Regions from separate parts of the Enterobacter sp. PL_is514 genome, predicted to be linked through region 1. Evidence: predicted binding sites of a transcription regulator. Region 1 holds the regulator's gene; each other region holds the start of a gene.
What was found. The regulator LexA, encoded in region 1, represses DNA repair genes until DNA is damaged. The targets are predictions, from matches to a motif close to TNCTGTATGTACATACAGNA.
Positions count from the first base shown of each region.

Region 2: the regulator LexA is predicted to act here: its motif matches at 1,971-1,990, upstream of umuD (translesion error-prone DNA polymerase V autoproteolytic subunit).
Region 3: the regulator LexA is predicted to act here: its motif matches at 1,201-1,220, upstream of metR (HTH-type transcriptional regulator MetR).
Region 4: the regulator LexA is predicted to act here: its motif matches at 1,745-1,764, upstream of AC0TNG_RS22145 (DNA translocase FtsK 4TM domain-containing protein).

Region 1 covers NZ_JBVPGN010000031.1:66,655-69,754, reverse strand. The annotation lists gene plsB (glycerol-3-phosphate 1-O-acyltransferase PlsB) at 1-1,057, opposite strand, end outside; gene AC0TNG_RS11310 (diacylglycerol kinase) at 1,212-1,580, shown strand; gene lexA (transcriptional repressor LexA) at 1,689-2,297, shown strand; gene dinF (MATE family efflux transporter DinF) at 2,361-3,100, shown strand, end outside.
Region 2 covers NZ_JBVPGN010000034.1:217,621-220,720, reverse strand. The annotation lists gene AC0TNG_RS16690 (hypothetical protein) at 1-259, shown strand, start outside; gene umuC (translesion error-prone DNA polymerase V subunit UmuC) at 272-1,534, opposite strand; gene umuD (translesion error-prone DNA polymerase V autoproteolytic subunit) at 1,518-1,952, opposite strand; gene AC0TNG_RS16675 (aldo/keto reductase family oxidoreductase) at 2,112-2,978, opposite strand.
Region 3 covers NZ_JBVPGN010000024.1:57,552-60,651, reverse strand. The annotation lists gene metE (5-methyltetrahydropteroyltriglutamate--homocysteine S-methyltransferase) at 1-1,136, opposite strand, end outside; gene metR (HTH-type transcriptional regulator MetR) at 1,252-2,205, shown strand; gene AC0TNG_RS01965 (carboxylate/amino acid/amine transporter) at 2,093-2,992, opposite strand; gene yigL (sugar/pyridoxal phosphate phosphatase YigL) at 3,075-3,100, opposite strand, start outside.
Region 4 covers NZ_JBVPGN010000036.1:380,356-383,455, reverse strand. The annotation lists gene AC0TNG_RS22145 (DNA translocase FtsK 4TM domain-containing protein) at 1-1,667, opposite strand, end outside; gene lrp (leucine-responsive transcriptional regulator Lrp) at 1,803-2,297, opposite strand; gene trxB (thioredoxin-disulfide reductase) at 2,843-3,100, shown strand, end outside.

The DNA.
Region 1 (3,100 bases):
GGATAAAGAATGCGCCCAGGCGACGGAAAATCGGACCTGCTGGCCAGAAATTCAGGTTGATACCGGCTGCAATGTGCGGTGGTACCAGCCCCTGATGATAGAGCACGTAGGAAAGAAGCAGGTAGTCCATATGGCTGCGGTGGCAGGGAACATAGACAATCTCATGGCCATCATGCGCCAGCTGACGTACACGCTCGGCGTTATGAACGTTGATGCCCTGGTAGAGACGGTTCCAGGTAAAGCCGAGAATACGATCGGACAGGCGAATCATCTCATAAGAGAAGTTCGCTGCAATCTCTTCCATCAGCGCAATGGCGTTCTGCTGGGCTTTCTCATGCGATATTTTCTTGCTGCGCGCTTCGTCTTCAACGGCGCGGGCAATCGCTTTGGAGGCCAACAGCTTGTTGAACAGATCCTGACGCGCCGGGAGACGCGGCCCAACGGCAGCAAGGCGCTGACGGGCGAAGTGCATACGCGCCACGCGCGCCAGTTTTTGCGCGATGATCTTGTCGGTGCCGTGCTCGTCCGCCATTCGACGCAGCGAAACGGAAGGGGAGAAACGCACAAAGCTGTCGCGTCCCAGCCAGGAGACCGCGAAGAACTTCTGGATGCCGTTAAGCATGCGCAGCGGCGGGTTCTCTTCACCTTTTTCACGGCCCGGACGACGACCAAACATCACCGATACCGGCACCATCTGCACATCCAGATCGGGGTTGCTGCGGTGCAGGTCGAGATAGTCATGGAACAGCTTGATGGACTCTTCTTTTGGCGTGTAGTAGGTAAACACGCGCGGTCCACCGTGAATGAACACGTAGCGCGGCAGCAGCGTACCGTCAACTTCAAGCGGTTCAAGCGGGTCAGGTAAGTCATGCGCCAGACACTGGGCGCGAAGCGTCAGTAAGTCTGCCTTCGAGTTATAAGGCAAAACGTACATAATAGGACGTGACGTATCGAGTCCCAATTCCAGCGCGGGTTCTGCTGGGATAGACTTGCTTTTTACCAGGATGCTTAATGGTAAATTAAGTAATTTGTAGTAAATTCGTGGCCAGCCGGACATAAACGATGTAAAGCCTCTGGTTAATAATGCAATTGCGGCGCAAGGATAACAGAAAGCGCGCAAAATTTCTGTTGTTACCCGTCATACTTCAGGCTGTAGCGAAACGCGCTACAGTTCCTGTTACTGACGCTTTTTTTCATAAAAGGTTCTTTTAATGGCCAATAATACCACTGGGTTAACGCGTATCATCAAAGCCGCCGGCTATTCATGGAAAGGTTTCCGTGCCGCGTGGATCAACGAAGCCGCCTTTCGCCAGGAGGGCATCGCCGCTATCATCGCGGTGATCGTCGCCTGTTTCCTTGATGTTGATGCGATTACCCGCGTACTTCTTATCGGTTCCGTGCTTCTGGTGATGATAGTGGAAATTCTTAATAGCGCTATTGAGGCCGTGGTTGATCGCATTGGTTCAGATTTCCATGAACTTTCTGGCCGTGCAAAAGACATGGGCTCTGCTGCCGTGTTGCTGGCGATTATCACTGCCGCTATCACCTGGGTCACGCTGCTTTGGTCACATTTCCGATGAGCCTCGAGGAATAATTAAGTCCCTGGTTTTTTGTGCAGTTTTTGGTTCCAAAATCGCCTTTGACTGTATATACTCACAGCATAACTGTATATACACCCAGGGGGCGGAATGAAAGCGTTAACGACCAGGCAGCAAGAGGTGTTTGATCTCATCCGGGATCATATCGGCCAGACGGGTATGCCACCCACGCGTGCGGAAATCGCGCAGCGTCTGGGCTTCCGTTCTCCGAATGCTGCCGAAGAACACCTGAAAGCGCTGGCGCGTAAGGGCGTGATTGAGATTGTTTCGGGCGCGTCACGGGGTATCCGCCTGCTGGTGGAAGAAGAGACGGGCATTCCGCTGGTGGGGCGTGTTGCTGCCGGTGAGCCTTTACTGGCACAGCAGCATATTGAAGGCCATTACCAGGTCGATCCAGCCATGTTCAAACCGAGCGCTGATTTCCTGCTGCGCGTCAGCGGTATGTCGATGAAAGACATCGGTATTCTTGACGGCGATCTGCTTGCGGTGCATAAAACACAGGATGTGCGTAACGGCCAGGTAGTCGTCGCGCGCATTGATGATGAAGTCACCGTCAAACGTCTGAAAAAACAGGGGAACACCGTTCAGCTACTGCCTGAAAACAACGAGTTCTCCCCGATTGTGGTCGATCTTCGCGAACACAACTTCTCTATCGAAGGGCTGGCGGTTGGGGTCATTCGCAACGGCGAATGGCTGTAACCTCTTCCTGACAGGCTATGGCGCCGCTGTAGCCTGCTTCATTCTCCACACCCGGTATTTTTCATGTCACTGCTGACGGCATCCGATAAGGCATTGTGGCGTCTTGCTCTGCCGATGATCTTCTCCAATATTACCGTTCCCTTGCTGGGTCTGGTCGATACGGCCGTTATTGGCCATCTTGATTCGCCTGTTTATCTTGGCGGCGTGGCGATTGGCGCGACGGCAACCAGCTTCCTGTTTATGCTGCTGCTCTTTTTGCGTATGAGCACCACCGGGCTCACGGCACAGGCTTATGGTGCAAAAGATCCGCTGCGTCTGGCGCGCGCGCTGGTCCAGCCGCTGATCCTCGCGCTTGGCGCGGGGGCGTTAATCGTTTTATTGCGTGCGCCCCTGATCGACCTTGCGCTTCATGTTGTTGGCGGCAGCGAGGCGGTATTAGAGCAGGCGCGACGTTTCCTTGAAATCCGCTGGCTCAGCGCGCCCGCGTCACTGGCTAACCTGGTTCTGCTGGGGTGGCTATTGGGCGTGCAGTACGCCCGTGCACCCGTGATTTTGCTGGTGGTGGGTAACCTGCTCAATATCGTTTTGGATGTCTGGCTGGTCATGGGTCTGCATATGAACGTGCAGGGCGCGGCGCTGGCGACGGCGATTGCCGAGTACGGAACTTTTATTATTGGCCTGTGGATGGTCTGGCGCGTGCTGGCGATGCGCGGCATCTCCCTGGCGCTGCTCAAAACCGCATGGCGCGGCAATATCCGTAAGCTGCTGGCGCTTAACCGAGACATCATGCTGCGCTCGCTTCT
Region 2 (3,100 bases), on a different contig from region 1:
CCGTTTTTTCCAAAAAGGCCCGAACCTCATTGCGATTGAGAGCGCAAACACCGATGCGGCCGCTCAGCTCATCGCTCAGGGGTTTGAAAAACAGTTTGAGGAGATCGGCGCTGCGGATGAAAAAGAGGCGCTTACCCGCCTTGCGGATATCCGTAAAAATAATGAGATCGATCGCCATAACTTCCTGGCCGGAGCGGGCGAAATGCCGCTGATCGGCGTGCTGGCGGCTGCGGCAACCTGGTTGGTGCAAAAGAAATAACGCAACCATCCTCTACCTCGCCACCGGCAAATCGGCGTACCGCGTCGTATAGGCCGGTGACAACATTTCCCGCTTCATCGCCCAGGATTTCTCAATCCCCTGCCCGGCAAACCATATCTTCCCTTTGCCGGAATGATTTACGCTGTCGATCATCTCCATCAGCGCCGCGCTGTTGGCGCGCAGACGATTATCGTCAAACAAATTAAGCTGGGCGACGCCGCTGCTGAAAAAATCCGCCAGCATGACCCCGGCCTTCATATAGCGATACCCGTCGAGCCATATCCGCCCCAGCGCCTCCGTGGCGGCGCGGATAATATCGCGCGAGTCATTGGTGGGCGTCATCAGGGTGACAGAAGCCTGATTGCCGTAATAAATTTCGTTGTCAGCGTGCGGGCTGGTGCGCACAAACACGCTGATAAAACGACAGTATTGATGCTCGCCGCGCAGTTTCTCTGCAGCGCGCTCCGCGTAGGCGCAAATCGCCTGATGCATCTCTTCATATTGCGTAATGCGGTGTCCAAACGAACGGCTACAGATGATTTGCTGCTTCGTGGGGGTGTACTCTTCCAGGTCAAGGCAGGGCTCGCCGCGAAGCTCGCGCGCCGTGCGTTCCAGTACCACGTTGAAATGTTTGCGAATGACCCACGAGGAGGCCTCCGCCAGCTCCAGCGCCGTGGTAATCCCCATTGCGTTCAGTTTTTTCGTGATGCGCCGCCCTACCCCCCACACCTCCTCTACCGGCACCTTTGCCAGCAGTTTACGCTGCCGCTCCCGGCCTGAGAGATCGACCACGCCGCCGGTGCCCGCCCACCGCTTCGCCGCATAGTTGGCCAGCTTCGCCAGCGTTTTGGTCGGGGCAATACCGACGCCAACGGTTAAGCCCGTATTTTTATAGACCTGCGTGCGCATCTGGTGTCCGAACGCTTCCAGTGCAAGGCAGTTACCGATCCCTGAAACGTTCACGAACGCCTCGTCGATCGAGTAAATTTCTATGGCCGGAGCGAGATCCGTCAGCGTCTGCATCACCCGACTGCTGAGATCGGCATACAGCGCATAGTTCGAACTAAAGACGTAAACCCGCGACGGATAGCCCTTCTCTTTGAATTTAAAATAGGGCTCCCCCATTTTTATGCCGAACTGCTTTGCCTCCGGCGACAGTGAAATAATGCAGCCGTCGTTATTGGACACCACCACGATGGGCTTCCCCTGCAGATCGGGGCGAAATACCTTCTCGCAGGAGGCATAGAAGCTATTCACATCAACCAGCGCGAACATGTTTATGCGTTTTAAGCGTGTGGGTGACGACGCCGAAGATCTGCAGCTCCTCTTCGGACTGAAAGGTAATCGGCTGATAGCGGTCATTATGCGGCAGAAGTCTCAGAACCGGGCGGGTCTGTAGCTCTTTCACCGTAAACTCACCGGCGACCGACGCCACGACGATGTCCCCATGTTCGGCATTTAACGAACGATCGACCACCAGCAGATCGCCGTCGCCGATCCCCGCGCCAATCATGGAGTCTCCACTCACCTTGATAAAATAGGTCGCACTGGGGTGTCTCACTGCCAGCCGGTTAAGATCGAGACGATCTTCCACATAGTCCTGCGCCGGGCTGGGGAAGCCACAGGCTACACGCTCTGCAAACAACGGTAATTCAATAGATTGGTTTGGATGATAAGAAAAGAGAGTGTCCATAATGCCTTTCTCGCCAGGTACTGTATACAAATACAGTATTACGGATTATGGCCAGGGATCAAGGTCATTTCCGGAGGCGAACCCAAACGCGTTGAAGTGTCAGAAGATTTAAAACGCGCAAAGCCCGGAAGCGCCCTTCCGGCTTTGCGCCTGTGACGCTCAGTCCATCAGTGTATTCAATGTTTCCAGTGCGTCAGGCGGTAGCTGCAGTTCCCCCGCCGCGAGGTTTTGCCGCAGATGCGCCACGGAAGAGGTGCCCGGGATCAGCAGGATATTTGGGGAACGCTGCAGCAGCCATGCCAGCGCAACCTGCATTGGCGTTGCGCCCAGCGAGTCCGCCACAGCCTTCAGCCCGGACGATTGCAGCGGCGTAAAGCCGCCCAGCGGGAAGAACGGTACATACGCAATCCCCTGCTGCGCCAGCAGATCCACCAGCGCGTCGTCACCCCGGTTCACAATGTTGTACATGTTCTGCACGCACACCACCGGCACCAGCTTCCGGGCTTCCGCGACCTGGGTGGCCGTGACGTTGCTCAGGCCAATATGACGCACCAGCCCCTGCTGCTGTAATTCGGCCAGGGTGGAAAGCGGTTCAGCAATCGATCCTTCCGCCGGCCCGTGTGCGCTAAACATGATCCGCAGATTCACCACGTCCAGCACGTCCAGCTGCAGATTACGCAGGTTGTCATGCACCGCCTGCGTCAGTTCCTGCGCGGAAAAGGCCGGCAGCCAGGCGCCTTTGTCATCGCGACGGGCGCCGATCTTGGTGACAAGCGTCAGATCGTCCCGGTACGGGTGAAGCGCCTCGCGGATCAGCTGGTTGGTGACATGAGGGCCGTAAAAATCACTGGTATCAATGTGGTTCACCCCCGCCGCCACCGCTTCGCGCAGCACGTCCAGCGCGGCCTGCTTATCCTTCGGCGGCCCAAAGACGCCAGGCCCGGCCAGCTGCATCGCACCGTAGCCCAGCCGTTTCACCGTCCGCGTCCCGAGCGCGTACGTCCCGCTTTTATCAATGCTGCTCATGTTGACCTTCCTCATAAAAATGATCCGGATTTACAACAGGTTCCCTCAGGGAGCCTTTAGTTAAGCGCGAGTTAATTAAAGTTTACATTCTCTACGACGATAGTAATGAAGTAACCCTGCAT
Region 3 (3,100 bases), on a different contig from region 1:
TGGATCGGTGCGCTCCATTCGGCGATCGCCGCCGTGTCGCCGCTGTTCAGCGCATCGCGCAGCAGCGTCAGCTCTTCGCATTTTTGCAGCGCGAAGGCAAACCAGCTTTTCACCTCGGCATCCAGGCGGGTTTCCACGCTCAGATCGATCGGGCTGTGCAGCAGGGAGCAGGACGAAGCCACCCACAGCTCACGTTTGCCGACGATGTCTTTTATTTGAGCGTATTTCCCGGTGAGATCGGCACGCCAGACGTTACGACCGTTAATCAGCCCGGCGGAGAGCAGCCAGTCCACAGGCAGGCGCTTGTGCAGCTCCGCGACATCGTCTTTACCGTGTACGAGGTCAACGTGCAGACCCTGAACCGACAACGCGGTAATGGTGTTAAGGTTCGGCGTAACGCCCTCAAAATAGGTGGTCAGCAGCAGCTTTACTTGCCCCGCCAGCGCGTCATACGCCGGTTTGAAGGCATCGAGCCAAACCTTGGGCAGTTCGAGCACCAGCGCCGGCTCGTCGATTTGCACCCACTGAATGCCGCGTTTGCCCAGCTCAATCAGCACCTGTTTGTAGACCGGCAGAATGTCCTTCAGCAGGCTGAGTCGGTCAAACGGCTCGCCTTTTACTTTACCCAGCCACAGGTACGTTACCGGCCCGAGCAGAACCGGTTTCACCTGATGGCCCAGCGCCAGCGCTTCGTCCACTTCATCCAGAAGCTGCGTCCAGGTCAGCCTGAACTGCTGACCTTTTACGAACTCCGGCACCATATAGTGATAGTTAGTGTTAAACCATTTAGTCATTTCCGCCGCTGCCGCTGGCTCACCCGTTGGCGCACGGCCACGGCCGATGCGGAACAGGGTATCGATATCTACCGATCCATCTTTGTTCTGATGACGAGCCGGCACGTTGCCAAGCAGCAGGCTGGTCGTCAGAACATGGTCGTACCAGGCGAAATCGCCCACCGGCAGCAGGTCAATGCCCGCCTGTTTTTGCTGATCCCAGTGACGGGCGCGCAGCTCGCGTCCCACCGCCAGCAGTTCTTCACGGGTGGCGTTCCCCGCCCAGTAGCTTTCTTGCGCTTTTTTCAGCTCGCGACGCAGGCCAACGCGAGGGAAACCGAGTGTGTGATTGCGGATTGTCATGGTGTGCCCCTTGTGAAATTCGTTATTTAGACGTCCAGATGTTTACACATCTATAATTGGCAGGTACTGTATATTCCTCAAGCGCAATATGTTCATGGCGAAGTGAAGGACTTTCATGATCGAGATAAAACACCTGAAAACGCTACAAGCGTTGCGGAACTGCGGCTCGCTCGCGGCTGCAGCTGCCACGCTGCACCAGACCCAGTCCGCCCTTTCTCACCAGTTCAGCGATCTGGAACAACGCCTCGGCTTCCGTCTTTTTGTGCGTAAGAGCCAGCCCCTGCGCTTTACGCCGCAAGGTGAGATTCTGTTGCAGCTGGCGAATCAGGTCCTGCCGCAAATCGCCAGCGCGCTGCAGGCGTGTAACGAACCGCAACAAACCACGCTGCGTATCGCCATTGAGTGCCACAGCTGTATTCAGTGGCTGACCCCCGCGCTTGAGAACTTCCGCCAGAAGTGGCCGCAGGTGGAGATGGATTTCAAATCCGGCGTGACCTTTGATCCGCAGCCGTCGCTGCAGCAGGGCGAGCTGGACCTGGTGATGACCTCTGACATCCTGCCGCGCAGCGGCCTGCACTATTCGCCGATGTTTGATTATGAAGTACGCCTGGTGCTGGCACCGGATCATCCGCTGGCGGCGAAAACGCGCATCACGCCGGAAGACCTGGCGACGGAAACGCTGCTGATTTACCCGGTTCAGCGTAGTCGTCTGGATATCTGGCGCCACTTCCTGCAGCCCGCGGGCATCAGTCCGCAGCTGAAAAGCGTGGATAACACCCTGCTGTTGATTCAGATGGTGGCGGCCAGAATGGGTATCGCGGCGCTGCCGCACTGGGTGGTAGAGAGCTTTGAACGCCAGGGGCTGGTGGTGACCAAAACCCTGGGTGAAGGACTGTGGAGTCGACTGTACGCCGCCGTGCGCGATGGCGAGCAGCGTCAGCCGATTACGGAGGCGTTTATTCGCTCAGCGCGGAACCACGCGTGCGACCATCTTCCGTTTGTGCGGAGCGCGGAGCGACCCAGCGGCGATGGACCCACAGCGAAGCCAGGATCACCGTTCCCCCAATAAGGAAGCTCGGCCAGTGCGGCTGTTGCTGCCAGATGGCGAGGTTGACCAACAACCCAGCCGGGACATGCACGTTGTTCATGATCCCAAGCGTACCGGCGTCGACCTGTGTCGCGCCGTAGTTCCACATGAAGTACCCCAACCCGGAAGCCACGACGCCCAGCCAGATAAGCACGCCCCACTGCACGGCGGTGGTCGGCAGCTTGTGCGGGTTACCGAGCATAAACCACGCCGCCACTGCGACAATCGCGGCACCCATATAAAACCAGGCGAACGCGTTATGCTGCGGCATCGGGCGGGTTTCCATCAGGCGCTTGTAGCCCACCATGCCGATGGCGAAACTGATGTTGGCGAGCTGGACGAACATCAGTCCGGTCCAGAAGTGATCGCTGACTTTGTCGTAGCGAATAATCGCCGCGCCAATCACCGCCAGCGCCGCGCTCAGCAGGTATCCCCAGCGCAGGCGGCGTTTACTCAGCAGATCGTATATCAGCGTGATGTAGAGCGGCGTCAGCACGGTAAAGAGCAGGAATTCCGAGACGGACAGATAGACGTAAGCCCGGAAGCTGAACAGGTACATGATGCCGAGCTGCATCGCCCCCACCAGCATGTACAGCACAATCGTTTTCAGCGATTGCCCGCGCGTACGCAGAAACGGCAGGAATACCAGCGCCGCCAGCCCCACGCGCATCAGCACCGAGAAGTAGCTGTCGACCGAACCGGCAAGGTATTCGCCAATCAGGCTAAAGGAGAAGGCCCAAAGGATAGTGGTGATAATGAGTAGCGCCACAATGCTTGTCTCTCAGAAAGAAGGAGAGGCATTGTAGCGAACTCTTTAGTTGACATCTGAGCAATAAACAACCAAATGAAGATTATTCAAGGAACAGTTTGCGCAGGT
Region 4 (3,100 bases), on a different contig from region 1:
ATACCGTAGGAGGCAAGCTCTCGGCGGGTTGGAACGCGAACGCGGTTAGGGCGAGGCAGTTGCGGACCAATCCCCTCCTTCACCTGAGGGCGTGGCGCGCCCCCTGTTGCCAGACTAAATACAGGTGCAGCTGCGGCAGCCGCCGCGGTAGCCTGCTTCACGCTTTCCGCTACCGGTGCGACTGCAGGCGTCGGGTCGATCGGTGGAACGGAAACAGAAGGCGCTTTCGTCACCGGCTCCTGCACCGGTTCAGGCACCGGCTGGTACCAGGCAGCCAGCTGCTCGCGTTCACGCGCACGTCGCTCTTCGACTTCTTCGAAATAGTACAGCGGTGGACGGGCGGGCTTCACCTCTTCCACGATTTCAGGTTCAGGCTGCGGCTCAACATAAGGCTGCACAGGTTCAACCGGTTCAGGCACATACTCCTGATAAGGTTGGGCCACCGGCTGTTCATAGTGCGGGTAATCTTGCGGTTCATACGCAGGCTGCGGCGGCTGATAAGGCTGCTGCCACTGCTCCTGCTGCACAGGGACGTAGCTTTCAGGTTCAGGTGCGATAACGGGCTCCGGCGTGTGAACACCGGGCGCAGTCTGCCAGTCAACCTGCGGCTGCTGAATAACGGATTCCGGCGGCGAAACCGGCGCGGATGGCATCACAGCGTCGACCGGCGCGGCATACGCCTGCGCAGCGGTCGTCGCGGCTGCTGCTGCCGCAACCGGCTCGGTAACCGAGTGGCCATTTAACAGCGGATCGTATTCGTCGAAGTCACCCGGCATGGCCCGGCTGCCGGAGAAGAGCACATCGTCAGGATCGACGGCGACACCCGCCGCGCGATACGCCACCTGCTCGTCTTCATCCATGCGTTTACCGGAGAAGAGCGCCGCATCGGTTTTACGGCCAAGCGGGTTGGCAAATTTCTCAGCAACACGCTGACGACGCGCCAGCGCGCCGCGCAGGATACGCGCACGACGAGACTCGCGACGCTGCACAGGCGCGTCATCTTCCTCTTCCTCTTCGTACTCGTCTTCATCAACCCACGTATCGTCACGACGGGTACGGTTGCTGGCGAAGGTCAGAATAGTGAGGATAAAACTGCCGATTTTCTCGGCAATGCTCACCCAGGACCAGCCGGTAAACAATGTCAGCCCGGCCGCCCAGATGCAGAGCAATGCGAGCGTGCCGCCGCTGCTGTGCAGCATCGGCTGTAGCGCAGAGCTCAACAAACTGCCGATCACCCCGCCAGAGGCGAAGTACCAGATATCATCCGCATTAATCGCTGCCAGCCCGCACGAGGTGAGGATCAGCGCCAGCGCGCCAATCAGGCGCAGCGACACGGCGAAATAGTCGATGTAATCATCGTTCTGACGATGACGCCACGCAAACCAGCATCCGCCAATGATAATGACGGGAAGGGTATAGGCCATCACACCGAAAATGAAAAACAGCGTGTCCGCAAGCCAGGCACCGGGGACACCGCCTAAATTATGGATAGGCTCATGCCATGCAGTTTGTGACCAGCTGGGATCCGAGGGGTTGAAACTGAGTAAGGCTGCCATCAGCCAGACGGCAAAAAGGGCAATAACAATCAGCAAAGCCTCGAGGAGACGACGTCCGCTGCTTAGCTTCGATAGTGTGACTTCTTTGTCTTCAGTGTATTCCTGGCTCAAGAAAGGCTCTCCAGGTATCAGGCATATCCTGCCTGTTTGCTAAAACGGACAACAGTGCCGGGACTCCCCGGCACTGTTGCTGTATGGATTAACAGGAGTGTAATCAAACTACGCTGATTTTGCACCTGTTCCGTGTTAGCGCGTCTTAATAACCAGACGATTGCTCTGTTTGACCTCTTCCATCACCACATAGGTACGGGTGTCGTTCACGCCTGGCAGACGCAGCAGGGTTTCACCCAGCAGCTTACGGTAGGCGGACATATCAGGCACACGGGTTTTCAACAGGTAGTCGAAATCACCGGATACCAGGTGACACTCTTGAATTTCTTCAAGTTTCTGTACAGCGGCGTTAAATTGCTCAAACACATCCGGCGCACCACGATTCAGAGTAATCTCAACAAATACCAGAAGTGAGGCATCCAGATAATGCGGGTTCAGCAGAGCAGTATAGCCCTGAATGAAACCCTGTCTTTCCAGTCGGCGCACACGCTCAAGGCACGGCGTCGGGGAAAGTCCCACACGTTTTGAAAGCTCGACGTTGGAAATACGCCCATCCTTTTGCAATTCATTAAGAATGTTACGATCGATACGGTCGAGATCTTTGCCAGGGCGCTTCTTGCTATCTACCATTATTATTGTCTCTCTGTATTCCTTCCCTACTCCTGCCTGGACCCTGTGCACATCACTGTTCAGAGCCTGTACCCGTTAGTCATCACATCGCCTGATTATGTATTAGACGCGATGCGGATTCGGGTTCTGTTGGTAAGAAGACCGTTGCCCGAAGGCAGTCACCGACATCACGTATGGCGTCTGTCCACGCCATGCGTAGATTTCACTGACCCGGTAAAAATGGCATTTACGTGCATGCCTATGCGGCATACGGTTAACACGGTTTTTTCTTCTTCCTTGAATGTTTTCGCAAAAGCGCAGGGGATTGTCAAAGCAAAACATCGTTTTTTAGTACAACATGCCGGATATTCATTGCGGCAGGGTATTAATCCTCATTTTATTGCCTTACAAACGACCGGTTTTCAGGAGAAAGCGTGATGTTATCGCGCGCTATTCATCGTCCGTGGCTATTACACAGATTGATATCAAAATTGCTGCGCTCTTTTTTTACGACAACAAATTCCCTACAATCCAGCCAAATGTCTGCCAACAACAATGGGGATCTCATGGGCACGGCCAAACACAGTAAGCTGCTAATCCTTGGTTCTGGACCTGCGGGATATACCGCGGCGGTCTATGCTGCACGCGCTAACCTGCACCCGGTACTCATCACCGGCATGGAAAAAGGCGGTCAGCTGACCACCACCACCGAAGTGGAAAACTGGCCAGGGGACCCGAACGACCTGACCGGGCCGCTGCTGATGGAGCGTATGCACGAGCATGCTGCTAAATTCGAAACCGAAATTTTGTTCGATCACATCAAT